DNA from 4 places in the Parabacteroides caecihominis genome. Region 1 is predicted to be linked to each of the others. Evidence: riboswitches for the same ligand, from Rfam matches in the RefSeq annotation. Region 1 holds a riboswitch; each other region holds the start of a gene.
The links. Region 1 has a riboswitch for cobalamin ahead of NBH14_RS10325 (TonB-dependent receptor). Riboswitches for the same ligand answer to the same signal wherever they lie in the genome.
Positions count from the first base shown of each region.

Region 2: linked by a shared signal. The riboswitch ahead of NBH14_RS11475 (TonB-dependent receptor) and the one ahead of NBH14_RS10325 (TonB-dependent receptor) in region 1 are both predicted to bind cobalamin.
Region 3: linked by a shared signal. The riboswitch ahead of NBH14_RS11405 (cysteine-rich CWC family protein) and the one ahead of NBH14_RS10325 (TonB-dependent receptor) in region 1 are both predicted to bind cobalamin.
Region 4: linked by a shared signal. The riboswitch ahead of NBH14_RS11425 (putative transporter) and the one ahead of NBH14_RS10325 (TonB-dependent receptor) in region 1 are both predicted to bind cobalamin.

Region 1 is NZ_JAMOKS010000010.1:118,520-128,141, reverse strand. It holds gene NBH14_RS10345 (UDP-2,3-diacylglucosamine diphosphatase) at 1-254, shown strand, start outside; gene NBH14_RS10340 (glycosyltransferase family protein) at 251-1,405, shown strand; gene NBH14_RS10335 (DUF6383 domain-containing protein) at 1,816-5,043, shown strand; gene NBH14_RS10330 (O-acetylhomoserine aminocarboxypropyltransferase/cysteine synthase family protein) at 5,332-6,612, opposite strand; cobalamin riboswitch at 6,732-6,934, shown strand; gene NBH14_RS10325 (TonB-dependent receptor) at 7,066-9,426, shown strand; gene NBH14_RS10320 (DUF4374 domain-containing protein) at 9,451-9,622, shown strand, end outside.
Region 2 is NZ_JAMOKS010000011.1:180,827-190,448, reverse strand. It holds gene NBH14_RS11495 (ligand-binding sensor domain-containing protein) at 1-132, shown strand, start outside; gene NBH14_RS11490 (NAD(P)/FAD-dependent oxidoreductase) at 336-1,712, shown strand; gene NBH14_RS11485 (ABC transporter substrate-binding protein) at 2,041-3,162, opposite strand; gene NBH14_RS11480 (YncE family protein) at 3,166-4,263, opposite strand; gene NBH14_RS11475 (TonB-dependent receptor) at 4,280-6,280, opposite strand; cobalamin riboswitch at 6,314-6,519, opposite strand; gene atpD (F0F1 ATP synthase subunit beta) at 6,839-8,356, shown strand; gene NBH14_RS11465 (F0F1 ATP synthase subunit delta/epsilon) at 8,363-8,599, shown strand; gene NBH14_RS11460 (hypothetical protein) at 8,612-9,040, shown strand; gene atpB (F0F1 ATP synthase subunit A) at 9,021-9,622, shown strand, end outside.
Region 3 is NZ_JAMOKS010000011.1:164,608-171,717, reverse strand. It holds gene accC (acetyl-CoA carboxylase biotin carboxylase subunit) at 1-1,060, opposite strand, end outside; gene NBH14_RS11405 (cysteine-rich CWC family protein) at 1,062-1,277, opposite strand; cobalamin riboswitch at 1,337-1,534, opposite strand; gene NBH14_RS11400 (threonine/serine exporter family protein) at 1,671-2,438, shown strand; gene NBH14_RS11395 (threonine/serine exporter family protein) at 2,435-2,923, shown strand; gene NBH14_RS11390 (DUF6064 family protein) at 2,948-3,676, shown strand; gene NBH14_RS11385 (hypothetical protein) at 3,712-3,873, opposite strand; gene NBH14_RS11380 (anaerobic ribonucleoside triphosphate reductase) at 3,994-6,201, shown strand; gene nrdG (anaerobic ribonucleoside-triphosphate reductase activating protein) at 6,211-6,711, shown strand.
Region 4 is NZ_JAMOKS010000011.1:172,907-178,955, reverse strand. It holds gene atpA (F0F1 ATP synthase subunit alpha) at 1-1,554, shown strand, start outside; gene NBH14_RS11430 (F0F1 ATP synthase subunit gamma) at 1,571-2,428, shown strand; gene NBH14_RS11425 (putative transporter) at 2,541-4,217, opposite strand; cobalamin riboswitch at 4,340-4,536, opposite strand; gene NBH14_RS11420 (acyl-CoA carboxylase subunit beta) at 4,691-6,049, opposite strand, start outside.

The DNA of each region.
Region 1 (9,622 bases):
ATTTTGAAAAGGAGCTGGTAAAACTGGCACAAGCCAAACGCCTTGACGGAATTATCTGCGGTCATATTCATCAGGCGGCAAATGTTCGGTACGGCAATGTTCATTACCTGAATTCCGGCGATTGGGTGGAAAGCATGACTGCCCTGGTTGAAAATGAACAAGGAGAGTGGAATATTCTGACTTACAATAAGGCAGAGTACGATATGGAGGAAGAATCTGTTTCAAAACCTGTATTATATGCTGAAGTGATATGAAAATGCTGTTTATCATACAAGGGGAGGGTAGAGGTCATCTGACACAAGCCTTGTCTCTCCGGCAGAAGCTGGCAGACGAAGGCCATCAGGTTGTCGGTGTGCTTGTCGGGAAAAGTCCGGCCCGTCGTATCCCTGATTTCTTTATGGAGAAAATCAATGCACCGGTCTATTCTTTTGAAAGTCCGAACTTTCTGCCTACGGCAAAGAATAAGCAGGTTAATTTGCTGAAAAGTATAGGATATAATGTATTGCGACTGCATAAATATACGGCTAGTATACACTATATTAACCGGATGATAAAGGATACAGGTGCAGATGTGGTAATCAATTTTTATGAGTTGTTGACGGGACTGACTTACTTGTTTTGCCGTCCGAAAGCGATGATGGTTTGCATTGCTCACCAGTATCTTTTTCTGCATCCTGATTTCTCTTTTCCCAAGCTGAATGCAGTCTCTTTATCTTTGTTGAAGTTTTTCACCCGTGTAACGGCTATTGGTGCTACGAAAAAGTTGGCCCTGTCATTTCGGAAGATGCGCGAAGTTCCGGCAGATAAGATGGTGGTAGTACCTCCTTTATTGCGTAAGGAAATAATAAATAAGACTCCCCGAAAAGGTAGCTATCTGCATGGCTATTTGTTGAATAGCGGATTCGGTGAGGAGGTGAAAGAGTGGCATACTGCCCATCCGGAGGTTCCGATGCATTTCTTTTGGGATAAGCGGGGAACCAAAGAAACCACAAAGATTGACGATACACTTTCTTTTCATCAGTTGAACGATATCCGTTTTGTCAAATATATGGCAAATGCCAAAGCGTATGCAACGACAGCCGGTTTCGAATCTGTTTGCGAAGCGATGTATCTGGATAAGCCTGTCCTGATGGTTCCAACCCATATTGAACAGGCCTGTAATGCTTATGATGCATCTTTGTCGGGAGCGGGTACGGTGGCCGAGCACTTCGATTTGGATGCTTTGCTGCATTTATCAGAAACCCACCAGCCGAATCCTGTATTCCGCCATTGGGTACAGCAGGCGGATTGGTTAATCCTGCGTGAATTCCGTGAAGATTTGTTGATGGAGGAGATGCCATCATCCGTTTGGCATCGCTTGTCTATGCATTGGGTGTATAGGGTGACGAAGACATTTTCGATTTAACCGGTATCGCATTTTTGTGATAAGTTTTTATTGCGTTAAAGCGGTAATGGCTCTTCGCCATTATTTATTCCGGTTAGTTTATATATAATATTAATGTACGTGTACATTTTATAATGCTTGCTTATAGCTTTCCTTATCTGGGTTCCCTTTTCATGTTCCTGGTTATAATCCGGAAATGGGAAAGGAAAATAAGGTTTGTCATTTTTATCCCCGATTTTGTACAAACTATCGTATTCAATTGATAAGAAAGGATATGACCTGATAAAAAAATCAATGAAAATAATTGTGGATAAAAAACTATTGTTTACTTTTGCTGAAGTATTTGACGATCGTATGAAAAGCCGGTAGATAAGACCGGTATTATTAGATAGAACTTTAAATTACTTAGTATTAATATTAAATTTTTGATTATGAACAAAAAGTTTTCTACGCTTTTAGCCAGCGTGTTGCTGGTTGGATCCGTTTCTGCTAATGCGCAGGTTTATGCGGATCAGGTATCAAAGCTTGAAAAGGGATTTTATGCCTTGAATGCTTCCGGAACAGCGGTTACAACGACAGATGGTTCTACTGTTGTAGGTAAAAATCTTCAGGTTGTAGATGGTAAATTAAAAGTTGCGAATGATCTGACTTCAGATTATAACAATGCTTTGTGGACAATCACTGCCAGTGCAACAAATTCAAATCACTTTACCTTGGTGAATAAAGCTACAGGTTTGGCTATTACATTCGATCCGAAGACTGCTGTTGTTGCTGATAAAAATGGTGCAGTAACGGCACCTGCAACAGGTCAGTTATTAACAGGTCAGAGTATGGCTTGGGGATGGGTTGCAAACTCTTACTCAGATGAGTTGGAAGCTCCTAAAGCATTAACTTATGCATTGTCTGTTGACTCAACAATGGCTTTGGCTACTGCTACAGACGGTACTGTTTTTGCTTATAAGTATGCTAATGCAAAACCAGCAACAGGTGTTACAGCCTTGACTATTCAAGCTACTAAACCGACAACAGTAGCAATGACAAAAGATGATCTGAATGTTTTGGACGGTGGTACAAATGGTCTGTATTTCACTTTAACTCCAAAGAAAAAGGATCTGAAAGTTGATATGATCAGTGGCGTTAAATTCCAGGCTGAAGATATCACTGGAGGTTATGTTGCTTTGAAAGAACTTGGTACTAAAAAGTATCTGCGTGTAGATACTGCTGTTCATGTTGCTACCGGTTTGAATAAAGATAATCTTTATCAATTGGCTCGTAAAGAACTGAAAACAGGTGAAACTACTGCAGCTTCTGTTCCTAACCATTTTAAGATTGTAAAAGATTTGTTTAAAGACAGCGTTTTTGTTTCAATCAAACAAGATGGTTCAAGATTTACGTATGATGAAGCAGGTAATGCAACTGGTTCACAGTGGGCTACAGCTATGGTTTTGACAGGAACTCCTCATGCAGCAGCTGATTATTGTACTTTGTCAAGCATCTTATTAACTCCGACTACAGAAGTAATGACATTCTACAAACCGGCAGTTCCTACTTCTGCTACATTGGTAGAGGAAAACTTGCTTTTTGCAGTTTCTGATCCTGCAACAGCAAGCGACTATAAAACATCTGTAGCTGACGGTTTGTATTATATTAAGAACTCTAAAGGTCAGTACTTAGCATCTCCGATCTACAATAACGGTGATGAAGCAAAATGGGTAACTGTTGATGCTAATGAACAGAGCGTTGCTAATATGCCTGCTTATCAGTGGGTTGTATTAAAAAATAATACACTCTCTTATTTTGCCGATAAATCTACAGTGGAAATTATCAACCGTGAATTTGCAGATTTGAAGACAAATGCAAATCAGTTGTATAAAAATGAAGGTGCTACTTATTACTATGCAGGAGCTGAATTTGATGATTTGGCAATTACTGACTCTTTAGTATTCGAACAGATTACAGATAAAGCTGTATTAGGAAACGAAAATCTTGGTTACAAGAAATTGACTGAAAACGAATTGAAGGTTAATCGTTATACATTCAATTACTTCAATCCGTATGTAAGCGACAAATATATTGGTAAGTCAACGGATTCTTTGTTAGTTGTAATGGATGGTATTATTCCGTTTGAATTAACAGCTGGTACTGAAGAAGCTTATGGTTATACAGTACCTGCTAAAGGAAACCGTATTGCGGATTTGAAACAATTGAAGAGACAGTCTTATACAATGGTTTCTCCTTCTGCAAAGGGTAACTTGAAGTTCGGTCAGAATGTAGAACATAAATATGTAATTTCTAAAGAAAACGATATTACAGCTACTCCTTTCTACTTCAAAGAAAATAACTATGCTAAGCGTGCAAGCGATGACGCAAAGAACAGTTTCTATGCTTTGGTTACATTTGATGTAAATGCTTCAACTGCAGATGATATCAATGGTAAAGCTGGTGTTGCAGACGAAACATTAGATGCTACATTGAAACAACAGGTTATCAGCGAAGTAAGAACTTCTTCTTTCTTAGTTGCTCCTTATGGTGCTCCTTTATATCGTCGTTTCAACTCTAAGGTTTTGGAAGGCAATGAAGAAACTCCTGATGCTCCCGATACATTACGTTTCGTAGAAAAATATCGTAAAGAATATTTACAGGTAGAAGCAAACGAAAACTTCAAGGTTGATGGTATCAAGTTCTTAGGTATCTATACTCCTGACTTTACAAAAGATGGTAAATCATTTATCGTTGATACTGCATTCGTAAATCGTTGGAATGGTGCTATCAAACCGCAATATTTGATCTCTATTAACCGTATGGATCAGGCATTCGAACCGGGTGAAATGTGTCCTGTATGTAAAGAAATTGTAGCAAATGGTGGTACTCGTCCTGTAAACTGTCCTCACGATAAAGCAGGTAAGGCTCCGTTCCACATGGGTGAATATCTGGTTAACTTCGCAGACTCTGTAAATAATGCAGCTAACAAAGCTGATTATGCTTGGAAAGGTTACACTCGTGCTGGTTTCGTGAAAGCAGCTCATATGGGTGATAGCTTATTCATTTTGACAGGCCGTTTTGCAGATGTAACATTAGCTACATTCGATACTGCTGTTATCAAACAAGCTGTAAAAGATAAGAAATATGCAGAAAAGTATATCGTAAACTTACAGAAAGACAATCACAAAGCAGTAACATGGTCAATGCGTTTTGTAGATCCTGAAAAGGCTGCTAAGGAAAATGAAGAAGATCGTGCATTCTTAATGGAATCTCAGAAAGCTGAAGGTGATAAAGATATTGCTCCGACTAAGGGACAATGGTTGAAGATGCAGAACGGTTGTATCGTATTGTCAGGTTCTTTGGATGGTTCAGAATCTTCATTCGATCAGATTACTGGTGCTGATGATGCTTTGATCTTCAATGTTGAACAGGGTAATAAAGAAGATATAGCTACAGAAAACGAAGCAATTTCTACTTCAACTGTTAGCGTAATCGCTGGTAACGGTGACATCACAATCAAGGGTGCTGCTAATAAGACTGTTACTATCAGCAACGTTCTTGGTCAGACAATTGCTAGCACAGTTCTTTCTTCTGACGAAGCAACTATCTCTGCTCCTGCAGGTATCGTAGTTGTAGCTGTTGAAGGCGAAGCTGCTGTTAAAGCAATCGTAAAATAAGAATTAAAGAATAATTAAATAGAAAATAGCTTCTCTGCCTTTCCCCTATGGGGAAGGGCAAGTAGCCTGTGAAGGCGAACAGATTGGAAGCGTAATTTTAGTAATAAAAATAAAATAAAGTTCATCCATGAGTATCCCTGCGAAGGGAGGAAATGGACAAAAAACAACCCCGGCGGTATTTAATACCATCGGGGTTTTGTTTTTAATGAGCTCCTGGAAACGGAGTTCATTATGTTTAATAGGAAACCGTATTCTATACAATACGATTTCCTGTTGAATAACTATTGATTACTGATTTAAAGCCTGCTCGATATCCGCAATGATATCGTCCGCACTTTCGATGCCGACAGAGAAACGGATCAGGTCCGGAGCGATACCGGCTTCCTTCAATTGTTCGTCGGTCAACTGGCGATGCGTATGGCTTGCCGGATGAAGCACACAAGTACGGGCATCGGCCACATGAGTAACGATTGCAGCCAGTTTCAGGCTGTCCATAAACTTGATGGATACCTCACGTCCGCCTTTCAAGCCGAATGACAGGACACCGCATGAACCGTTCGGAAGATATTTCTTTGTCAGTTCGTAATATTTATTTCCTTCCAGATCCGGATAGTTTACCCAGGCTACTTTGTCGCAATTCTGAAGCCATTTAGCTACGGCTAGTGCGTTTTTACAATGCTGCGGCATACGCAGATGCAATGTTTCCAGTCCCAGGTTCAGCAGGAAAGCATTTTGCGGAGACTGGATAGAACCCAGGTCACGCATCAACTGGCTGGTAGCTTTGGTGATATATGCCAATTTCCCGAATGTCTTTGTATAAGTCAAGCCGTGATAGGAATCATCCGGCTGGCAGAGGCCCGGGTATTTGTCTGCATGCGCTTCCCAGTCGAAGTTACCGCTGTCGACGATACAACCTCCGACGGCAGTCGCATGTCCGTCCATATATTTGGTCGTAGAATGCGTAACGATATCGGCACCCCATTCGAACGGGCGGCAGTTGATCGGTGTGGCAAATGTATTGTCGACGATCAATGGTACGCCATGTTTGTGAGCGATACGGGCAAACTTTTCAATATCCAGTACCATCACTCCCGGGTTGGAGATCGTTTCACCGAACAATAACTTGGTATTCGGGCGGAACGCTTTGCTGATTTCTTCTTCACTGGCATCCTGGTCGATGAATGTACATTCGATACCCAGCTTTTTGAGGGTAACGGACAACAGATTGTATGTACCGCCATAAATACCGGTTGCGCTTACGATATGGTCGCCGGCTTCGCAGATATTGAAACAGGCAAAGAAGTTGGCAGCCTGTCCCGATGAAGTCAGCATTGCTGCCACACCACCTTCCAAAGCGGCGATCTTGGATGCTACGGCATCGTTGGTCGGGTTTTGCAGACGGGTATAGAAATAACCACTCTCTTCCAGATCGAACAGTTTCGCCATCTGTTCGCTGGTCTCATACTTGAAGGTAGTACTCTGATAGATAGGCAGAACGCGCGGTTCTCCTTTTTTAGGTTGCCAGCCACCCTGCACACACAAAGTTGCCGGCTTGAATGAATTGCTCATATTATTAAATGTTTGCTATGTAATTATATTCTGCTGACAAAAGTAAAGAATAGTTCGTTCCATTAATACAAATCTACGATCATTTATAAAAAATAGGGTACTGTTTAAAAATAATCTTTACCTTTGCCCCCGGTTTTGGTGTCACAAATCCAGTTCTACGGAAAAGTGATGAAAAGGGAATCAGGTGAAAATCCTGAACAGACCCGCTGCTGTAAACTCCGCCAAAGTCGTTGAACACAACTCAATCCACTGTTCGCAATGAATGGGAAGGACGTTCAATGACGGAGTAAGTCAGAAGACCTGCCAGAATCAGTAGTTTTAAGCTTTCGAGGAATAAGGCTGAAAAACATGTAAGTAAGGACTTGACTGTATCCTGTAGAGAGTTCTGACTGTTCATGTGTTCCGTTCAGTTTTATCGAAAGCCTGTCGTTAATATATAATGTTTTTGATGGGATGAGAGGTTTCATACATGTATTTTTGTTGTTTATTTGTTTGTTCCCTGTAAGTCTGGCGGCGCAAGACAGGGTCACGCTGTCCGGAGAGGTGAGGGGAGAAGATGGTGCTCCGCTTCCTACGGTTACTGTTGCCATCGAAAATACGACGGCAGGGACATACACCGACGACCGGGGGCGCTATTCACTAAGCATGAAACCAGGAAAACATACCCTTATAATTACCCTACTGGGCTATAATACAATAAAAACAACTCTTGATATCCGCAGGAACAAGACGCTCGATTTCGTTATGGCTGAAAATTCCGTAACCCTGAATTCTGTCGAGGTGTATGGCAAATCGAAAACACAGAAGATCAAGGAAGGTGCTTTCTCGGTAAATGCCCTTGATGTAAAATCGCAGATCAACTCGTTGAAGAATCTTACTGATATAGTGAACCGGACGACCGGAATAAAGGTCCGGGAAGAAGGAGGAGTCGGTTCTGATTTTGATCTTTCCATCAACGGGTTATCGGGTAATTCCGTCCGTTATTTCATTGATGGGGTGCCGTTAGACAGTAAAGGGAGCAATGTGACGCTTGCCAATCTACCTGTCAACCTGATCGACCGGGTGGAGATCTATAAAGGAGTGGTGCCTGCTTCGTTGGGAACGGATGCATTGGGCGGTGCCGTCAACATTATTACTAAGGCGGAGAAGGAGAACTTTCTGGATGCATCTTACAGTATTGGTTCCTTTCATACACACAGTGCCGACCTGAATGCACAGTTTGTGGAACAACGCACAGGCTTGATTGTGCGTCCTACCGTTGGCATCAACTATTCGAAAAATGACTACCGGATGAAGGATGTTCAGATGCGTGACGAGACTGGCGACCAATTCATCTATGGCAATCCCAAACGTTTCCATGACGGTTATTTTTCGCTTTTAGCACAGATAGAAGCAGGAATGGTAGGCAAATTTTGGGCGGACGAATTCTTTGTGTCGGCATCTTATTCCAAAACAGACAAGGAACTGCAAACCGGCTCCGTACAGACCAAAGTGTATGGCATGGCGGAGCGTAATTCGGATGCGTGGAATGTGTCGGCACGGTACAACAAACACAACTTTCTCACAGAAAACATGACATTGAAGGCGACCTTGTCACACACATGGGATCATTCCATCACCATTGATACCGCCTACCGTAAATATTATTGGGACGGAGGCTACATCGTGAGTCAACGCAACGAAATCCGTGGCGGCGAACGCTCCATACGTCACTATAAGCGTCCGCTGACTATTGCTCGTGCCAATTTGGATTATCAGCTGAATGAGCATCACGGCTTTAACCTGAACTATAATCTGAGCCGGACGGGCAACGACCGCTACGACGATTTAGACCAGAGTTTCGAGCCGTCTAACGATGCGGTAACCAAACATATCGTCGGACTGACTTACAGTCAATCGCTTTTCGACGGCAAGATGCAGAATGTATTCTTTGCCAAAGACTACGTGAACCATCCCAATATCCGGCAGACCGATCAATCCACCGTAACCGGCTCGGACAAGGTACAAGGTTCGACTACGAAAAACTATTTAGGATACGGAGCCGGACTGCGTTATACGTTCTTCAACCCGTTGGCTGTAAAGATTTCATACGAGCATAGTGTACGTTTGCCTATTGCCCGGGAACTGTTGGGCAACGGAACGACCGTCTATGCCAATGTGGCGTTAGAGCCGGAGAAGAGTAACAATGTCAATCTAGCCTTGTTCGGAACATGGCGTCCGGCCGCCCGTCATACCGTCTATTACGAGACAAACGGTTTTTTGCGTTATGTGGACAACTATATACAAACTTCCGTCATCGAAAAAGAAGGTATGTTGCAGTATGTCAACGATCCCGCTGTCCATATTAAAGGTGTGGAAGGTGAAGTCAGCTATGACTGGGACGGACGGTTGCAACTCATGGCTAATGTCAGTTACCAGGATGCCCGCGACCAGCAAAAGTATAAGGAAGACGGCAAGCCTTCTGCCACCTACAACAACCATGTGCCTAACCGTCCCTGGCTGTTCGGCAGTGCGGAGGCAAGTTATACGTTCCGCAACCTTTGGCAACAAGGCGGCAAGTTGCGGTTAGGTTGTACGTTCCAGTGGGTACATTGGTATTTTCTGACCTGGGAAGCCTATGGCAACCGTGATACAAAGGCGCGTATTCCTTCGCAACACATTTGCAATGCCAATGCTACTTACTCATGGAAGCATGACCGCTACAATATCGCATTGGAGTGTACCAACTTTCTCGATGAAACGGCTTACGACAATTATAAGCTGCAAAAGCCCGGACGTGCTTTCTTTGCGAAATTCAGAGTCTTTATTAATTAACATTCATATTAAAAACAAAAGAAAATGAAGAAGTTCAAATTTGCCTTGTTAGCCTTCATGACAGCCTTGATCTCATTTGCATTCACGGCTTGTTCTGATGACGATGAAGTAAAAGACGTGCCTGTTACCGCAGTCACAGTTTCCCCGACTACATTAGCCTTGAAGACGGGAACCACAGGAACATTGACGGCTACCG
Region 2 (9,622 bases), on a different contig from region 1:
CTTTCCACCAAAGAAATCGCATCACTGTTAAACGTATCAGTCCGTGCGATAGAATTACGACGGTACCGGTTAAGGAAGCGTCTGTCACTCGACAGCGACACGAATCTCATTGATTTCCTCATGAATTTCTAAAAAGTATTTTCTAGAATCAGTATTTCGCCAAACCATTATTATACAATCAATTACATACCGATGTAGTAGGTATGAGAAAGTCTTGATGTAGTATTTCCTCTCACACAAAACATTTGCGCAAGTAGTGTAGTAGTACTTTTTAATCGTTATGTTTCCAAATGTGCTTCCTTTGCCAGTGCAATTGAATCTTAATTTCTATAGACATGATGAAGCACGATCTGGAAGAACAACTGGAAGAGTTGGAAAGGCAGGGTATCAGTCGCCGCCATTTCCTCAAAATATTAACGGCAGCAGGAGTTATAACTGCTGTAGGTACACAAAAAGCTCACGCATTCTCTAGTAATGCAAAAGGAAAAATCCTGATAATCGGTGGAGGTGCTGCCGGAATTAGTATGGCTGCACGTTTGATGCACTGGTTGGATAGTCCGGACATTACATTGATAGACCCCAGCGACCGACAGTTCTACCAACCCGGCTTTACATTGATTGCCTCCGGTGTTTATAAACCGGACGAAGTATGGAAGAAGCAGGAAGACTGCATTCCCGATGGCGTAAAATGGATTAAAGATTCTGTTGCCGCCGTTGACCCGGTCATGAACCTGGTAACAACGAACAACAATGGAAAAGTCGCTTACGACTTTTTGGTCCTGACACCAGGCATACAGATTAACTGGGAAAAGGTGGAAGGGATTACACACGATACATTAGGAGCAGGAAATGCTCACTGTATATATGATTACGAAGGTGCACAAAAAACCTGGAAAGCGCTTCAGGAATTCGCAAAGACAGGCGGTCGTGGTATCTACACAGATACATACACAAAGCATAAATGTGGCGGAGCACCGAAAAAGATTTGTTTGCTGACAGAAGATTACAGCCGCAAACAAGGCACACGGGACAATTTGAAACTGGATTACTTCACGGCAGCGAAAGAGCTGTACGATATTCCGTTTTACACGCCCCGCCTGCTGGAGATTTACAAGGAACGTAATATTCCCATCAATCTCAACGTTCGCGTGAAAGGTGTCGATACGGCAGCCAAACAGGTACATTTTGAAAAGGTTGAAACAGTCGGAGAAGAGAAAGTATATACTCCATTCGTGGAAGATTACGATTTCCTTCATTTCACTCCGCCTATGTCGGCTCCCGATTTCGTTCGCGAAGCTGGTCTGGGATGGACGGAAGGCAAGCTGGCTGCCGATGCCTGGGTGATGGTTGATAAAGCGACACTGGTTCACAAAACTTATCCGAACATCGTCTCCCTGGGAGATGTTGCCGGGATACCAACCAGTAAAACATCTGCGGCAGTACGCATGCAGGTACCGATCGCTGCCAAAAACCTGATCTCGTTGATGGAAGGCAAAGAACCTGTTGAAAAATACAACGGATATGCTGCCTGCCCGATCGTAACAGACTATGGACACGTACTATTGTGCGAGTTCGACTATGATAAAAAGCCGCTTCACTCGTTCCCGTTCAGCATGCTGGACACATCGAAGGAACAATGGGCGGCCTGGTTACTGAAAGTTTACATGTTGAAACCGATGTATTTCTACGGAATGCTGAACGGTTACGCATAACGGACCAAAATAACAACTCCCTATAATTCAAATGCCAAACTACAGAAAATCCCCGGGTCAGACTCCTGATGCCGGGGATTTTGTTTTACTATTCACTCCCCTCCCTCCGACTAAAAGGAAGACTACCACTTATTAAGTCGAAACTCCTTACTCACTAGAACGAAAGTCCTTACTCACTACTACCAGGGTGTACAGGGTAGTCTATCACCCTGTACACCCTGGCTAGCTATCCTGTACACCATAATCAACTACGGTGTACACCCTGAAAACACTAAGTCGTAACCTTTGAATTAGTTAGTCCATAGGTTAGTCTTAATAATTAGTAGGATTACTCCATCTTCCGATAATACCGAGGCGTATAACCTGGCAATAACTCCGGATGGAATACCCATACAAGGTCTTTCAGGAGGTAATCGGGATGTATCGGAAATTCCTCATAATAGGGTACTATTCCCGTATTACAGGTATAAATCCGGCGGTTCTTAAAGGCATCAAAGTTTTCATAGGGCGTATACTCGGTACGAAGGTCTTTGTAGGTCATGTCGTTTGCCTGATTATATTTGATCAGCCACATATCGGCATGGATCGCCTTGTCGAGTACGGTTTCAAAAGCCAAAGGGGTACTGCCCGCTCCGGGAAGGTCTTTGAAGATATAATCTGCTCCGGCATCTTTATACAGATGGGCAATATAGCTATCGCCTGCCGGCATATACCAGGAAGAACCGAATTTCTTTTCAGAAATGACGGTCGGACGGTTAGTGACTGTCTTTGCCAGCTCTTTCAGTTCCAGATAACGGTCTTCCGTTTCCCGGAAGATTGAATCTGCCATTGCTTCCTTACCGAATAACAAGCCATAGAAACGTATCCATTCAGTCCGCCCCAACGGCAACGACTCCATGTAATCGGCGGCCTCAATGATAGGAATACCCAGTTTCTCGGCAGGTCCGTATCCTGCATTCTGAAAAGGAGAAGCTATAATGATCTCTGCCCCTATATCTATAATCTTTTCGATATTCGGCGCCGTCGCCTCTCCCAGGTCGGCAATCTTTCCGGCACGCAAACCTTCCTGAATGGAAGGCGTATCCATATACCGGGGTTCACATACGCCGATCACCTTATCCGCTTCATTCAGCTGGTCGATAATAGCCGCATGAACGGAGGTATAAACCACGATATTCTTCACCGGTGTCCGCACAACCGTCCCCTTAGGCAAATCACCGGGCATTGACGTACTGCGGTCCACCAACAGATAACGTTGCAGGATACGGGTACTATCCCAAGGGTCGCGGACTTCTACCGATGTATAATCAGTGAAGTGCTGTATGGTGAAACCACGGGCATAGCGGATGGAGTCGGAAGATACAACTTCTTTAATAACAGTATTCTGTTTTCCGTTACATCCTGATAACAGAAAACAGAATACAATAAAAATATGAAAATATAACTTCATCTATTATTGATTCGTAACAAATGCAAATGTAGAAGGCGACATACCGACTTCTACTGTCTTTTTCAATGTACCTTCTTTGTCAAAAATAAAGATATCATCATTCTGGAAATAACTTGATATTCCATAATAAACATCTCCGCTCACCGGATCAACGCCAATGGCAGAAGGATCTGAAGTAAATACAGAAAAGTCTTTAATGAAAGTCGGATTAATTACTTTGTCGGTCTTCAAATCAAAAGTAAAAGCAGCTTTACCATCCGGGTTGTAGTAGTTAGCCACATAGCAATAAGCCGTATCGTTCTTCACATACATTTTTGTTACATTCACTCCGTCAACAGCCTCAGCTTTATCATCTTTCGTATCAACACGATACAGCATATCAGCACCGACCTTGTAATCGCCATAACAAACAGCATAAATATCTCCTTCCGAATCAGAGAATACATGATTCGGATTCAAGCCGACGGTAACATCACCAATCTTTTTGAAGGATGCAATATCCACCACAGACAATTTATCCGAAGTTGACGGCCAGTTCATCCCATCAGTATCAGCTGTGTAAATTTTTCCATTTGCGATAGCAATACCATCAGGGTTTGGACCAACAGCTGTATATCCTTCAATCGCCAATGAAGCAGTGTCAATCTTTGCTACAAAACCATCAAAAGTAGTCATGTATACCTTACCTTCATGTGAAGCCATCATACGAGGAGCACGGGGGGCACCTTCGCTATCAACAGGTTTTAAGGTTGTTATTACCTTAGATGTTGCTGCATCAAGAACCTCCAGTGTACTTGAGCGATAAACAGAAATATACAATTTAGAGCCGTATAAGAGCATACTCTGTCCCATATTACCCAAAGCACGCCCATTTACATCTGCAAAGATATCAGCAGTCATTTCTCCACTTTCCATGTCGAGCATAGACAGGGTTGCATTATTCTGACCATCCATGCCACCATTCAGGATATACACCTTAGATGTTTCAGTCGGAACGGCTGGAATTTCCGGTTCCGGTATTGAATCATCATCATCACAACTTGTAAACGTAACGCCCAATACTATTGTCAGCATTGAAGCAAACCAATAAAACTTTTTCATTTTAAATTATATATAATTAATATGTAATGGAAACTGCACATCTGAACGATCGACCCGGCATTGGATAATATCTCACAATATCATATTGTTTATCTGCAATATTCAGAATATCAGCCTGTAAACGCAAAATACAACGTTTCAAACGAAAATTACGATTCAGTGAAACATTCTGTTCTACATAAGACTCAATCTCATTTTCTTTGATATTCTGACGATTCATATACCTAACACCCGAAGCCGTTAACGAATAACTGATATTTACCCATGGGTTTAGGAAACTCGCCGAATACGAGCCGGAATGCCTTGGGGTATAGGGTATCTGATCTTTGTAGCTCTTGTCTTTTTCATTCGTTATATCAATCGCTTTCTGGAAAGAATACGAGCCGTCTAACAACAACTCATAAGTATCTTTTAAAGTAATCCCTGCATGCACATTCACATCCAAACCTTTAATGTCCACTTCTCCCAGATTCATCATCTTCCAAATAAACATTGTAGGAATAGCAACAATCTTATCTTTTACTCGATTATAATAGGCATCAGTCGTTATACTAAAAGAATTGAAAAGCCAGAAACGGTCACGCCAGGTAACACCTAAATTATATTGACGAGCTTTTTCCGGCTTCAGATTGGTATTACCTATCCGAGAATAATAAAGATCATTAAATGTTGGTAACCGAAAAGCATCTTTATAGGAAAAGCGTACCCGCAAATTCGCATCAGGCAATACCCTCCACGAAAGACTTGCTGTCGGTGACAGATGTTTTCTATTTGCCGGTTTCTCCCCTAACTCAACGCGTTCATCAATATAAGTAGCCAACAAAGACAATATACTAGTTAAACGGCGATCTTCGTATTTTGCAGATAAGGCAGTTAACGAAGAAAGCCGCGAAGGAAACTGGCAGTCCTTGAAATTATTATTCAGGTCATTCCAATAAATATCCTGAGCCAAAGAGAAAGAGATATTTTGTATGGGAACATATAAAAGAGATCCTGTTAAATACGTTTCTCGCTGATAATAAGAACTTACCTGTATTCTTCCTTCATACTTATTATTCACATCTTCATACCGGTTATAATACCAGTTATACCGAAGGCTACTTTGCAGAGAAAAACGATCATTTAATTTGTTTTCATAATGTCCTTGTGCAAAGAAGTTACGGTCCCATAAGCGCTCGCCAGTATAATCGTTATAAAGATTGACAGATCCCGGTAAACCACGTTCCGAATCGAAATAATATGCTTTAAGAGATAAATCTCCGTATCTTCCCAAACCTCCGTACAGGTTTAACTCTACGCGCCCTATATTAACATCTGTGTTTTTCCTTTTCTCGCGGGTCACTATGTTTCCATTCACTAATGTAAACTCATATTGCCCGTCTGCACGTTGCCAATCCCCATCAATAACTGCACTCCAACGTTTCCCTAACTTCTGTTCATATCTCAAATAAGGATTAAACAACCCGAATGAGCCGGTTTTAATCTTGGCAGCAATGTGAAATATATCTTTCCCTTCAAATTCCGGCTTACGTGTCTTCATAACCAAAGAACTGGAAGATGCAAACATTCTGGCAGTACGAAAAATATCATCATTCTGGATAATCGACAACTCTATTTGGTCCAAATTTTCTAAAGAGAAGCGACTTATGTCTACTTGTCCACTTTGACAATCACTTACGGCTACGCCATCGTAACTGACCCCGGTATGTTGTGCTCCCAGGCTACGGACTGAAACCGTCTTCAGCCCTCCTATCCCACCGTAATCTTTCACGGTAGCGCCGGAGAAACGTTTGACAGCCTCCGATAAATCCTGTATCCCAAGCCGTTCGATACCCGAACGGTCCATCACTTGTAAAGGTGTAGCCTCGCGGGTTGTGGAAGGACGCGCCTTTTCCACGACCTCAACACCTTTCAGCTGGTGATAAACAGTCGTATCGATCTGCTGTGCGTGCAGGACAGGCACGCACAGAAATATGCCTGCCAGGCATATAAATACTATAATAAATAATGTACGCATATATCAAGTTCCATCAACACCTTACCCGAGGCATTATATAATAGAATAATGGCAGGTTTTCTGACTTGTTCTCCCATGATCGGCCGCCTTCCCAAGGATCCTAAAATCCTCAGTGGCAACAAGATTTGCCGGGGTTACAGAACTTACAGCTACGGGTACAGTTCCGGATTTGCACCGGATTCCCTATTACTAACGGCCGGCGGAAGCCAGACCGTTACACCATAATCCGGTGGCAAAAGTACAAATAATATCAATTACTATACCTGATAATTTAAAATACTACTTCTGGTAATATAATTTAACAGATCATACCACCATCCCCCAAACCATTCCGCACACAAAATGCCAACCCTTATTCTTCAAAAAACAGCGTAATTTTTCCTCAAATTGTTCCATATCGCAAAACAATTGGTTCATTTCGGAATGACTACAAAATTAGTTTAAAGTTTAACTAAATGCAAAAAAGCCAAAAAAGTAATATGTTCGGGTTTCCGACAGGTTGTTTTCGTAATATTGCACGGTTGAAAAAATATATTGACGAGGTTTAAAAAGAATTGTATGGGAGAAACAAAAGGTTATGTTTCGCAGGTTATCGGTCCAGTCGTGGATATTCACTTCGATAATGAAAAAGAAGAGAAAATAGTGCTACCCCGCATTCATGACGCCATGGAGATAACCCGTCCTAATGGGAAAATACTGATCGTGGAAGTTCAGCAGCACATTGGGGAAAACACAGTCCGTACAGTCGCTATGGATACGACAGACGGACTGCAACGAGGAATGGAAGCCGTATCATGCGGTTCGCCCATTACCATGCCGGTTGGCGATCAGGTAAAGGGGCGTTTGATGAACGTGACAGGCGATCCGATCGACGGGATGAAAATGCTGGATAAAAAAGGAGCTCTCCCTATCCATCGTGAACCGCCGAAGTTTGAAGATCTGACAACCAGCAAAGAGGTGCTCTACACCGGTATCAAGGTGATCGACCTGCTGGAACCCTATTCCAAAGGAGGTAAAATCGGGTTGTTCGGTGGCGCCGGAGTCGGAAAGACGGTTCTTATCATGGAACTGATCAATAACATTGCCAAAAAGAATAACGGTTTTTCTGTTTTCGCCGGCGTGGGTGAACGTACCCGTGAAGGTAACGACCTGCTGCGCGAAATGATACAGTCGAATGTAATCCGTTACGGTAAAGAATTTAAGGAAAGTATGGAAGCCGGTCACTGGGACCTGTCGAAGATAGATCACGAAGAACTGGCTAAATCGCAGGCGACACTGGTGTTCGGACAGATGAACGAACCGCCGGGAGCACGTTCGTCAGTCGCCCTCTCGGGACTGACCATCGCCGAATCGTTCCGCGACCTGGCTCCAGAAGGCGAGACTCGCGATATACTGTTCTTTATAGATAATATCTTCCGCTTCACGCAGGCCGGTTCCGAAGTATCCGCCCTGTTGGGACGTATGCCGTCGGCAGTAGGTTATCAGCCGACACTGGCTACCGAAATGGGAGCCATGCAGGAACGTATCACCTCTACGAAAAAAGGTTCCATTACCTCCGTACAGGCTGTTTACGTACCGGCAGACGACTTGACCGACCCGGCACCGGCAACGACCTTTACGCACCTGGATGCTACCACCGTGCTGAGCCGTAAGATTACCGAACTGGGTATCTATCCGGCAGTCGACCCGCTGGAATCGACATCCCGTATCCTCGACCCGCTGGTCGTAGGCAAGGAACATTACGAAACGGCACAGCGTGTGAAACAGATACTCCAGCGTAACAAGGAGTTGCAGGATATTATCTCCATCCTGGGTATGGAGGAACTTTCGGACGAGGACCGCCAGACAGTTAACCGCGCCCGCCGTGTACAACGTTTCCTGTCGCAGCCTTTCGCCGTGGCGGAACAATTCACCGGCGTACCGGGCGTAATGGTCTCTATCGAAGACACCATCCGCGGATTCAATATGATCATGGACGGTGAAACCGACGATATCCCTGAACAGGCCTTCCTGAATGTAGGAACGATTGAAGATGTGATTGAAAAAGGAAAGAAACTGGCAGAACAAGCAAATTAAAAACGTATGGAACTGGAAATCATATCCCCTAGTGGCGTTTTATTCAAAGGAGAGACAAATTATGTATCCTTTCCGGGTACGGCAGGTTCGTTCGACGTCCTGCCCCATCACGCTCCGATGATCGCTGCCCTGGAAGAAGGCGTTATCCGGTACCAGACAAATGAAAAGAAAGAACAAGAAATAAAAATACAGAGCGGATTCGTCGAGATAAAAGGCGATATCCTGTCCGTATGCATCGAATAAAAAAATACGATCATGAGCGGTAGATTAAGAATGAAGCTAATGGGCTTGACTACCTTTATTAATGTAGTTATCGGCGTCTCCCTGGGAGGCTTGTTATACACCATCTGGCCTTCGCATTATTATGAGTGGTATCCATCGATACCGATGTTTTACTGGTTAAGCAGTATGTTAATGATCTATTTTCTGGATCATGTCAAACGGAAACACGGAGACGTCACGGTTGTTACTTATATGGTAGTCCGCCTTTGCAAATTCACGCTCGCACTGGTTTTCCTGTGGCTTTATGCCGCTTTGGTCGGACAGAACCTGAAAGCCTTCGGCTTCACGATGATGTTGTTCTATTTCATTTATCTTGTACTGGAAACATATACATTGTATCTGTTTGAGAAAAAGAGAATGATTAGTGAGAAAAAAGAAAAAGATGAACAGAATAAAAAATAACGGCCTGTTTTGGTTTACTTTCTTGTTACTGGTTTGCATCAGCTTTCCGGTAAGCGCCTCCACAGATGCGAAACAAGGTGAGGTAGATGTGCAGGATATCGTATTCTCACACATCAAGGATGCCTATACCTGGCACATCACGGAGTGGAACGGGAAAGAGATTTCCATACCACTGCCCGTCTTGCTGAAAAGCGAAGAACGCGGATGGGACTTGTTCCTCTCCTCACACCTGCATCATGGTAATGTGCATCATAACTATTACATCGCCAATGAGGGGAAACATGCCGGAAAGGTGGTAGAGAAAAACAGCAGAGGCGAAGAAGTAAAACCCTGGGACTTGTCGCTTACGAAAAACGTATGTGGCCTGCTTCTCAGTTGCGGTTTACTGCTTTTCATCGTGCTGCGTACCGCCCGCTGGTATAAAAAGCATCCGTATGAAGCCCCCGGAGGATTTACCGGATTGATGGAGATGGCGGTCATGTTCATACATGACGGCGTAGTGAAGGAAGGAATCGGCAAAGAATATAAGCCTTTCTCTTCTTATCTGCTGACGGTCTTTTTCTTCATCCTGATAAACAACCT
Region 3 (7,110 bases), on a different contig from region 1:
CACCGGGAGAAGGCATAAAACCGGCTTCTGTATCTTCTGCACAGATACGGCATTCAATGGCATGTCCGCGCTGGACGATCTCCTCCTGGCGGATATGGAGCGTTTCGTTGTTAGCCACCCGGATCTGTTCTTTTACCAGATCGACGCCTAAAACTTCCTCGGTAATCGGATGCTCCACTTGGAGACGCGTATTCATTTCCAGAAAATAAAAATTCCGATGTTTGTCCACCAAAAACTCAATGGTACCAGCACCTGAATAGTTGACAGCTTTTGCCGCAGCAACAGCCTTTTCACCCATATTTTTTCTTAACTCGGGAGTGATGAACGGAGATGGACTTTCCTCCACGATTTTCTGATTACGGCGTTGAACGGAACATTCACGTTCACAAAGATGGATTACATTCCCGTGATTGTCACCCAATACCTGAAATTCGATATGATGAGGTTCCTCCACGAATTTCTCCAGATAAACTGTGTCGTCACCAAAAGACGATAACGATTCCGAGCGGGCAGAATGATAAGCCTCCACCACATCTTCTTCTTTATAGATCAGTCGCATCCCTTTTCCTCCGCCTCCCATAGAGGCTTTCAGCATAACGGGGAAACCGATTTCCTTACATATCCGAACGGCTTCGGCAGCATCCTGCAACGGTTGTTGCGTTCCCGGAACAACCGGTACACCGGCCTCGATCATCCGCTTACGGGCTGATATCTTATCGCCCATCGCCTCCATCGTCTCAGCAGCCGGGCCAATAAAAATAATATTTTCCTCTTTACATCTGCGGGCAAAAGCCGCATTTTCCGAAAGGAAACCATAACCGGGATGAATGGCATCGGCTTTATGAATTTTCGCCGCTTGGATAATCTTTTCTATATCCAGATAACTATCTTTTGATGCGGCAGGCCCTATCAGGCAGGCCTCATCAGCATAAAGTACATGCCGTGCCGCCCGGTCGGCTTCCGAAAAAACAGCCACAGACTGTATTCCCATCTCCCGGCAGGAACGCATCACACGTACGGCGATCTCGCCACGGTTTGCAATTAATATCTTCCGTATCATATCAATGCTTTAAATGTTTATAACGGGGATTCACCTCACAGGCATAGAAATATTTCTTGATCTCATTCAAACAGGAGTTGCACAAACATCCCGGATAATGGACCTTCACATAAGCAAGCTGGAGTTCATCCAATTTCACAGGCACACAATGACAGGCGGATATATCATCTACCCGACAAACAAAAGAGCCCCCACAACGCGGACAATCTTTCTCCATAAATCTGATAAATTTAGAATAAACAATCATTTCGAACCCGTATCCTAACCCACGAGGATATGAGCCTTTAACGAACGGCAGGTCTTCTGACTGACTCCCATCCTGAAGCCTTCCCGACACATGTCAGTGGCATAAGTTATTTTCAGGATGTTATTAGAGCTTCACAGCAGCGGGACTGTCCGGGATTTACACCCGATTCCCTTTTAATCTGTATTTCCAGAATCAAAAATACAGAACCATTTCGGTGCAAAACTACAAAAATAAAAGACAAAACAATGATATAAAATAAGTTTTTTATACTTTTGCGCCCCGGTTTAGGTTTATCGCCCGTTTTTCCGCCAGCAAAAAGAAACATTCCGGAATAGAATCCGGTTCATATATAAAAAGTACGACATGAGTAGAAATGAATCTTTGCTACCCGTAGCCAAATTCATCGCAGAGTACTCCGCCCATATGATGGGATGCGGGGTACACACATCCCGGGTAGTCCGGAGTTCCAAACGAATAGGAGAAGCATATGGCGCTGATGTTAAAATCAGCATTTTTCAGAAAAATATTATTCTGACGATCTCCGACAATGATACGAAAGAAACATACAGCGAGGTGATCGATATCCCCGCTCTTCCGATAAGTTTCGAGAAGAACGCCAAACTGAGCGCTCTGAGTTGGGAAACGTATGACAAACATTTGCCGTTGGAAGAATTAAAAGATAAATATGAGGAGATTATCGCCAGCCCGCATATCGATCCGCTTTTCGTTCTGATACTGGTAGGCTTTGCCAATGCCTCTTTCTGCCGCCTGTTCGGGGGAGACATTACCTCGATGGGGATTGTCTTTTCTGCGACTATCACCGGTTTTTTCCTGAAACAACAGATGCAGATCCGGAAATTCAATCATTACATAATTTTCGTGGTATCGGCCTTTATTGCATCGCTTTGTGCCTCTACAGCGTTGATATTCGACACGACCTCGGACATTGCACTGGCAACGAGCGTCCTGTTCCTGATACCGGGCGTACCGCTGATCAATGGGGTTATCGACATTGTCGAAGGGTATATACTGACCGGTTTTGCCCGGCTGGTCAATGCGCTGATGCTGATTATCTGTATCGCGATCGGGCTTTCTTTCACATTAATGATGGTAAAAAACAATTTGATATGATAGTATTGGATATTCTTTTAGACGGACTTTTTGCAGCCATTGCAGGTATTGGTTTCGGTGCGATTTCCGACCCACCTATGCGAGCGTTTCCTTACATTGCCTTGCTGGCTGCCGTAGGCCATGCCTGCCGATTCTGCCTGATGACTTTCTTCGGGGTGGATATCGCTACCGCCTCCCTGTTCGGGGCATTGGTGATCGGATTCGGAAGTTTGTGGCTGGGAGGCAGGATTTACTGCCCGATGACAGTGCTTTATATCCCGGCTTTATTGCCGATGATCCCAGGCAAATTTGCCTACAACATGGTTTTCTCGCTGATCATGTTCCTCCAGACGATGGACGAACCGGTACAGAAAGCGAAATATATTGAAATGTTCATGTCGAACGGTTTCGTTACCTTCACCGCGATCTTCATGCTGACGGTCGGTGCGACACTGCCGATCTTCCTCCTGCCGGGTAAGGCTTTTTCATTAACACGACGCAAATAAAATCATCAGCATACGAATAACTCTATGGAAATTTTCTGGAAAACGATAGGACTCTACAATGCAGCAACCTGGGAATGGCAACTGGGAATTATCCTGATCGGGATAATATTGACCGTCCTGCTGACCCGCAACCCTCAGCCGTGGGTAAAGAACGGAATGAAAATCTATCTGATTGCCGTCTATCTGTGGATATCGGTCATCTACTACTACATCTACTGTGCCGAGCGCAGCTACAACGAAGTGATGGCCTTATTCTGGGCGATCATGGCGATACTATGGGGATGGGATGCCTTGTCAGGATACACTACTTTCGAACGTACCCGCAAATATGACTGGTTGGCGTACTTCCTGTTTGCCATGCCGTTTATCTATCCGCTGATATCGATGGTACGGGGACTGACTTTCCCGGAAATGACTTCGCCGGTCATGCCTTGTTCGGTCGTTGTTTTCACCATCGGACTCCTGTTGTTCTTCTCTAAGAATATCAACATGTTCATAGTCCTGTTTCTGACACACTGGTCGCTGATCGGCTTGTCGAAAACATATTACTTCAATATCCCGGAAGATTTCCTGCTGGCCAGTGCTTCCGTCCCGGCGTTATATCTTTTCTTCAAAGAATATTTCGCCAACAACCTGCACACCGGCTCGAAGCCGAATGCGAAATATGTAAACTTATTACTTATCCTGGTCTGCGTTGCCATTGGGATATTACTGACGACAACCATGTTTATCGAATTACTGAAAGACAAATAGCAATCCGAATAAGCAATTATAGATATTTCGTACCATCAACAGACAGGGCGATCGACCGGAATCGCCCCTGTTTTCTCTGTTTTTTTGCATAAGCAATTGATACCTTTCACATTATACATCATTATCACCAAGCAGACTTTTTGGGAAAACTTTTTATCATCAAAATCTTCAAAGTTTTCCATTTTCTCGATTTTCATATCTAATTATCAACGATTTGACATAATTTAACTCGTTAAAAGTTTTCCAAAAAGAAAACCATATAATAATTGGACATACCTTTGCAGAAGAATAAAAAGTAATACACCAATACAATTATCATGATTCAGACAGTTATCAAAAGGGATGGACGTATCGTCGGATTTAATGAGGAAAAAATAGTAACGGCGATCCGTAAAGCGATGCTGCATACGGAAAATGGAGAAGATTTGCAGTTGATCCGACAGATCACGGATCATATTTCATTCAAAGGAGAACCGCAAATGACAGTCGAAGCGATTCAGGACGCTGTCGAACTGGAATTAATGAACAGTAGCCGCAAGGATGTGGCTCAGAAATACATTGCCTACCGCAATCAGCGCAGTGTTGCCCGTAAAGCAAAAACCCGCGATATGTTCCTGGAAATCATCAATATCAAGTCGAACGACATTACCCGCGAAAATGCAAATATGAACGCAGATACCCCCGCAGGTATGATGATGAAATTTTCCAGTGAGACGACCAAACCGTTCGTTGACGATTACCTGTTGAGCGAAGAGGTAAAAGAGGCGGTTGCCAACAATTACCTGCATATTCATGATAAAGATTATTACCCGACCAAGAGCCTGACTTGCGTACAACATCCGCTGGATCGCATCCTTAAATATGGATTCTCGGCCGGACACGGTGAATCGCGCCCCGCCAAACGTATCGAAACGGCAAGTATCCTGGGATGTATCTCTTTAGAAACTGCACAAAATGAGATGCATGGCGGACAGGCGATCCCGGCTTTCGATTTTTACCTGGCACCTTATGTGCGTAACAGCTATATCGAAGAAGTCAAAAATCTGGAAGATCTGAATGGCGTAGACTATTCACACCTTTATAATAAAGAAATAGACGATTATGTAACCCGTCCGCTGGATGGCCTGGCCGGAGACAAACGACTCGTACAGCATGCTATCAATAAAACCGTCAGCCGCGTTCATCAGTCCATGGAGGCTTTCATCCACAACATGAACACGATCCATTCACGCGGTGGTAACCAGGTGGTATTCAGCTCCATCAACTACGGAACGGATACGTCTGCCGAAGGCCGCTGCATTATCCGTGAATTGCTGAAAAGCACATACCGGGGTGTCGGCAACGGCGAAACTGCCATTTTCCCGATTCAGATATGGAAAAAGAAACGGGGCGTAAGTTATCTGCCGGAAGACCGGAACTATGACCTGTATGAACTGGCCTGCAAAGTGACAGCCCGCCGCTTCTTCCCGAATTTCCTGAACCTGGATGCCACATTCAATCAGCATGAAGACTGGAGAGCCGACGATCCCGAACGTTACAAATACGAAGTGGCAACCATGGGATGCCGTACCCGCGTATTCGAAAACCGTTTCGGACCGAAAACATCTATCGGACGCGGCAACCTGTCGTTCTCGACGATCAACATCGTACGTCTGGCAATCGAATGCATGGATATTAAAAATAAGGAAGAGCGGATTGCCCGTTTCTTCGCAAAACTGGATGAAATGCTGGAAACCACGGCCCTTCAACTTCATGAACGTATGGAATTTCAGAAAACGGCTTATGCCAAACAGTTCCCACTGCTGATGTCCTCTTTATGGCTGGGCAGCGAGAAACTGAAACCGACCGATACAATTGCCCCGGTCATCAACCAGGGCACACTAGGAATCGGATTCATCGGACTGGCAGAATGCCTGGTTGCCCTGACCGGCAAACATCACGGCGAAGATGCAGCCTCACAGGAACTGGGATTACGGATCGTGACTTATATGCGCGACCGTGTAAACCAGTTCTCGGAACGTTATCAGCATAATTACAGTGTACTGGCAACTCCGGCAGAAGGACTTTCCGGTAAGTTTACCGCTAGAGACCGCAAAAAATTCGGACCGTTACCCGGTATTACCGACCGCGATTATTACACGAATTCCAACCATGTCCCGGTATATTACAAATGTAGCGCCCGCCATAAAGCAGAAGTAGAAGCCCCTTACCACGCACTGACAGGCGGCGGCCATATCTTCTATGTGGAAATAGACGGCGACGCCACCCACAACCCGGAAGTGATCATGAAGGTGGTCGACATGATGGATAAATACAATATCGGCTACGGCTCGGTAAACCATAACCGCAACCGCTGTCTGGATTGTGGCTACGAAAACGCAGCAAACCATCTGGACGAATGCCCCAAATGCGGCAGCAAACATCTGGACAAGCTACAACGCATCACCGGCTATCTGGTAGGTACAACCGATCGCTGGAACAATGCCAAGTTAGCGGAGTTGAATGACAGAATTATTCATAATTAGAAAAATACGATGTTATCGATTATTGATATTATAGAAGATACGACTGTAGACGGTCCGGGATTCCGGACCGCTATCTACGCTGCCGGCTGCCCAAACCAGTGTCCGGGTTGCCATAACCCTGAATCGTGGGATATCAATAAGGGCCGACCTGTTCCTACTGAAGAGATACTGGAAAAGGTTCTCGCAGATGATTTTGCAGATGTAACTTTCAGCGGGGGCGACCCGATGTTTCAGCCGGAAGAATTCACCAAGCTGGCACGAGCCATCAAAGAAAAAAGCCGGAAAAACATCTGGTGTTACACCGGATATAAATTTGAGAAACTGCTGGAAAACCCGAAACAGGCCGCACTGCTTCAATATGTAGACGTTCTGGTAGACGGCAAATTCAAACAAGCCCTCCATGACGAAAGCCTCCTGTTCCGAGGCAGTAGTAACCAGCGATTGATCGATGTCAAAAAATCACTGAAAGAAAATAAAGTCGTTTTCTATAATTATAACCCGTTTATATAAAAAGCAAAACGACAAAAGAATAAGATATATACAAACATTATGACAGATAACAACCTTAAATGAGAACAGACTTATTTTTCATTTAGTCATTCCAGAAAGGCTCACTACACATTTATTAACACATAGACTATCCAATAGCTACTTTTTATCTCGTTTTAAACGAAGTTCGAATTTGTTTAAAACAAAATTTAATTCGTTTAAAACGAGATAAAATTTTGTTGTAGTAGAAATTGCGCCTTTTTTAGACTAAAAATTTGTTAATTAAGACATCCGCAATACGACTATCAGTACTATTAAAAGAGAAAATTACATGTTTTTAGGCAGCTTTTATTTCCAGAACAACCAAAAATCAGCATCTGCAGCGAATAGCAATATATCAACATAACAACAGAAAACATA
Region 4 (6,049 bases), on a different contig from region 1:
ATTTTACGCGAACAACTGGAAGGTATCAACACCACGATCCATCTGGAAGAGGTGGGCACTGTGCTTCAGGTCAGTGACGGTGTAGCACGTATCTACGGGCTGGACAATGCCGAAGCCAACGAATTGTTGCAATTCGACAACGGAATGGAAGCCATTGTGATGAACCTGGAAGAAGATAACGTAGGTGCCGTATTGCTCGGGCCGACCGACCAGGTAAAAGAGGGCGACACGGTGAAACGTACACGTCGCATCGCTTCCATCAACGTAAGCGAGAACATGATCGGTCGTGTAATCGACCCGCTGGGCAACCCGATCGACGGCAAAGGCGAGATTGTCGGAAAGAAATGCCAGATGCCGCTGGAACGAAAAGCTCCGGGTGTCATTTTCCGCCAACCGGTAAACGAACCGTTACAGACAGGTATCAAAGCGGTGGATGCCATGATCCCTATCGGACGCGGGCAACGTGAATTGATTATCGGTGACCGTCAGACTGGTAAAACCTCGATCGCCATCGACACGATCATCAATCAACGCAGTAATTATGAAGCCGGCAATCCGGTTTACTGTATCTATGTGGCGATCGGACAGAAAGGTTCTACAGTCGCTTCTCTGGTAAACACCTTACAGGAAAAAGGGGCGATGGATTACACGATCGTAGTCAGTGCCACTGCTTCCGACCCGGCTGCCATGCAATATTTCGCTCCTTTTGCCGGAGCTGCCATCGGTGAATATTTCCGCGACAGCGGACGTCATGCGTTAGTTGTCTATGATGACTTGTCGAAACAGGCAGTCGCTTATCGCGAGGTATCCCTGATCCTTCGCCGTCCTTCGGGCCGCGAGGCGTATCCGGGTGATATTTTCTACCTGCATTCACGCCTGTTGGAACGTGCAGCGAAAATCATCAACCAACAGGAAGTAGCCAGCCAGATGAACGACCTGCCCGACAGCATGAAAGATAAGGTAAAAGGTGGCGGTTCGCTCACTGCCCTGCCGATTATCGAGACGCAGGCGGGTGACGTGTCGGCTTATATCCCGACCAACGTAATTTCCATCACCGACGGACAGATATTTCTGGAAACAGACCTGTTCAACCAGGGAAACCGTCCAGCTATCAACGTGGGTATTTCCGTATCCCGGGTGGGTGGTAACGCACAGTTGAAAGCGATGAAGAAGGTGGCCGGTACGCTGAAAATCGACCAGGCACAGTTCCGCGAACTGGAATCGTTCACGAAATTCGGCGGCGATATGGATGCGGTAACCGCCTTCACCATCGACAAAGGACAGAAAAATACACAACTATTGATACAACCCCAGTATAACCCGATGCCTGTAGAACAGCAGATCGCTATCCTGTATTGCGGCACCAAAGGTTTACTGAAAGAGGTTCCGCTGGATAAGGTACACGATTTTGAAAATGCGTTCTTACAGACTCTGATCACCAATCATCAGAAAGACGTACTCGATATATTAAAATCGGGTGTGATAAATGATGAAGTCAGCCGTATCCTGGAAGAAACAGCCCACCAGGTCAGCGGGGCATATAAAGCAGGTTGATAACAGAAATTAGACTATGGCATCACTGAAAGAGATAAAAATCCGTCTTGCGTCGATCAGAAACACGCAGAAGATCACCTCCGCCATGAGGATGGTGTCTTCTGCCAAACTGCATCATACGCAGACGATTGTCGAACATATGCTCGAATACGAGAGTAAGCTGAGCGCCATATTAAGGGGCACACTGTCGGCTGAAAGCGATATGAGTTCGCCCTACGCAGCTGTTCGTGAGGTGAAACAGGTGGCTATCGTCGCTTTTTCCTCCAACAGCGGGTTGTGTGGCGCTTTCAATGCGAACATATGGAAAGAGTTAACAGCCCGTCTCCACCAGTATGAGGCGGACGGTATAACCGTGCGCATTTATCCGATTGGTAAAAAGGTGGCGGACGAACTGCATAAAGCTGGTTATCAAACCGATGACAGCTTCCTTACGATCGGCGACAAACCGGCCTACGAGGATGCCTCGCGACTGGCAACTGCCTTGATGGAGTTGTATATCTCCGCCCAGGTCGACCGGGTGGAACTACTCTACCATCATTTCAAGAATATGGCGGAACAGGTACTGACCGAAAAGGTTTTCCTCCCGGTTTCCTTACCGGAAGCAGACTCGGAAAGTGCTTCGAGCAACTATATTCTGGAGCCGTCTGCCGAACAGTTGCTTGCCTTACTGCTCCCCAAAGTGCTCCATCTGAACATCTACACGACCTTGCTCGACACTGTCACTTCCGAGCATGCCGCCCGCATGCTTGCCATGCAGACAGCCAACGACAACGCCAACGACCTGATCCAGGAACTGACGTTGCAATACAACAAAAACCGCCAGCAGGCCATCACCAATGAATTGCTGGATATTATGGGAGGAAGCGGGCAATAATCTTTTACATCATCAGTAATCAATAAAAAATCGAAGCCCCGGCGAATCACTTCGGCGGGGCTCCTGGCTTTAAAATTATTATTGAACAATTTCTAACAACCAAATCTAATACTTAATAGAAGAATAATATCATTAATTGGGCAGTTAGTACACGTAAAAACATTGTCAACGGATAAACTGTAGCATAACCTACTGCCGGAGCATCATTTCCCGCCGTTGCATTCGCATAAGCCAAAGCGGGAGGATCCGTCGTACTGCCGGCCAGCAATCCCATCAACGTATAGTAATTCAGTTTAAAAAAATGCCTGCCAATCAATCCGATGACTAATAAAGGCAGCATTGTTATAATAAAACCGTAACCAATCCAGACAAATCCGCCTTTATTCACGATAGTATCCACAAAACCATCCCCGGCACTCAGCCCGACACAGGCCAGGAACATGGTTATACCAATCTCCCGGAGCATCAGATTGGCACTCTGGGTAGTATAAGTAACCAGTTTATAACGGTATCCGAAACGGCTGATCAGGATAGCGACAACCAACGGACCACCTGCCAAACCCAGCTTGATAGGTTGAGGAATCCCTGGGAAACTAATTGGAATACTTCCCAGAATAATACCTAAAGCGATACCGATAAATATTGGAATCAGGTTCGGTTCATTCAGACGTTTCATCGAATTACCCAATATCATACTCACCTTATCGACAGCCAGTTCACTACCAACTACGGTTACACGGTCGCCAACCTGCAATTGCAAACCTTGTGTTGCTACCAGTTCCACTCCGGCACGATTCACACGTGTGACATTGATACCATGCAAACGGCGTAACTGCAAATCCCCCAGTTTAGTGCCCGTCAGTTCCGGCTTTGTCACCAAAATGCGGCGGCTGACAAAAGCACTTTCGGCGGGAATCCATTGTTTACGGTCCATCTCTATCTCTTGACCGATAAAGGTTTTTATAGTTTCCGCATCATGTTCTGTCGTGATCACGAATATTTTATCATCTTCTTCCAAAATCGTACTGCCGGTAACAATGTCCACTTTATTGGTCTTGTTACGCCAAATACGGGATATGACAAATTCCCTATGCTCCAACAGGGCGGCAAGCTCCATTATCTTCCTGCCAAAAAGAGCCGGATTCTTCACTATCAGCGATATAGGTGTAGCCTCACTATTATGCACATTATTCTCTTCTTCCAGCTTTTTCGTCTCCTGGTCAAAACTTATATGAAAAATATACCGGACAAACAACATGGAAAGGATGATACCGACGACTCCCAGCGGATAAGCAACGGCATATCCCAATGCAATCGTATCATCGGAAGCCCCCGTCATATCACTAAATGCCTGTTGAGCAGCCCCCAGTCCCGGTGTATTTGTCACTGCACCCGATAAAATACCGACCATCGTCGGAATAGGGATTCCTGTCACAAAATGTATCACCAAGGCCATCATAACCCCGAGAAAGACAATTCCGCAAGCCAGACCATTCAAAGTCATCCCCCCTTTCTTAAAAGAAGAGAAAAAACCGGGTCCGACCTGCATGCCGACTGAATAAACAAATAGGATCAATCCAAACTCTTTAAAGAAATGAATGACAGACGGATTGATTGTAAACCCAAAATGTCCCAGTAGAATGCCGACAAACAATACCAGGGTTATCCCCAGAGAAATCCCAAATACTTTGATTTTCCCAAGTTGGATCCCTATGGCAATAACCAGAGACAGTAAAAGGATGGAATGTCCGATACCTTCTCCCCATAATAATTCATGAATCCATTCCATAGTCAATCACTTTTGAGGCACAGCAAAACTCCACGCCACAACGCGAACAAAGCTTCTCCATGATTTTCATACAATTTAGAATTAATATTCTTTTCGAACCATTTCCCTAACCCACGAGGAAAAACAGCCTTTAACGAACGGCAGGTCTTCTGACTGACTCCCATCCTGAAGCCTTCCCGACACATGTCAGTGGCATAAGTTGTTTTCAGGATGTTATTAGAGCTTCACAGCAGCGGGACTGTCCGGGATTTACACCCGATTCCCTTTTAATCCGTATCATCCGAACAGACAACACGAAACCAATTCGGAGGCAAAGCTACAAAATAAAAGACAAAATCAATATGATAAATACAAGTTTTTTAAACTTTTACGTTCCTGTTTATTTATAAAACTATGACATAAGCAGAAATCCCTGCCAGCCTCACGGTCGACAGGGATTTACCATTCATAATTCTAACAACAAAATCAAATCGTTACAATGGCATATTGCCATGTTTTTTCGGCGGATTGCTCTGGCTTTTGTTCTTTGCCATCTCCAACGCCTGTATCAGCTTGAAACGAGTCTGCCGCGGCATGATAATCTCGTCGATAAATCCTTGCTCAGCGGCCCGGTAGGGATTAGAGAAGTTTTCCGCATACTCTTTCATAGCCCGCTCTTTCTCTTCTCCGGTTGCTTTTCTATATAAGATATTAACAGCCCCTTCTGCTCCCATAACGGCAATCTCCGCCATTGGGTAAGCCAGATTAACATCGGCACCGGTCGGTTTGCTCGACATAACGATATAAGCACCGCCATAGGCTTTCCGGGTAATCAACGTGATTTTAGGTACGGTCGCTTCCGCATAAGCATAGACGATCTTCGCGCCGTGGCGGATAATACCGTCGTGCTCCTGGGTACATCCCGGAAGAAAACCGGGTACATCTTCAAAAGTAACCAGCGGAATATTGAAACAATCGCAAAAACGGATGAAACGAGCCGCCTTATCCGAAGCATCGATATCCAGCACACCTGCCAGGAATGCCGGCTGGTTGGCAACGATACCGACCGTACGTCCGCCTAAACGGGCAAAACCGACTACGATGTTTTTTGCAAAATGCGGCATTACCTCAAAGAAATAGTGATTATCCACCACCGGTTCAATAATATCCTTTATATCATAAGGAATATTCGGATCATCCGGAATCACCTCCTGCAACGATTCTTCTTCACGGCGGATATCATCCGTACAAGGAACAAGTGGGGCATCTTCCATATTATTGGCCGGAAGAAAACCGAGTAATTCGCGGATACTCATTAATGTTTCTTCTTCCGTATCACACATAAAATGAGTAACACCGCTCTTGGTACTATGTGTATAAGCACCGCCCAATTCTTCTTTTCCTACTTCTTCATGGGTAACCGCCTTGACCACGTCCGGACCGGTGATAAACATATGGCTTTTTTCTTTCACCATAAAAATAAAATCGGTCAACGCAGGCGAATAGCAGGCTCCTCCGGCACAAGGTCCGAGGATCGCAGAAATCTGCGGAACCACTCCCGAGGCCATCGTATTCTGATAGAAAATGGAAGCATATCCGGCCAGACTGCTGACCCCTTCCTGAATACGGGCACCACCCGAATCATTCAGGGCAATTACCGGCGCTCCGTTTTTCAATGCCAGTTGTTGCACCTTGACGATCTTCGCGGCATTCGTTCCGCTCAATGTTCCTCCGTAAGCGGTAAAGTCATAAGCATAGACAAACACTTGGCGTCCGTCTATCTTGCCATACCCCGAAACGATCCCGTCACCCGCTATTTTGTTCTTTTCCATACCGAAATTGGTACAACGGTG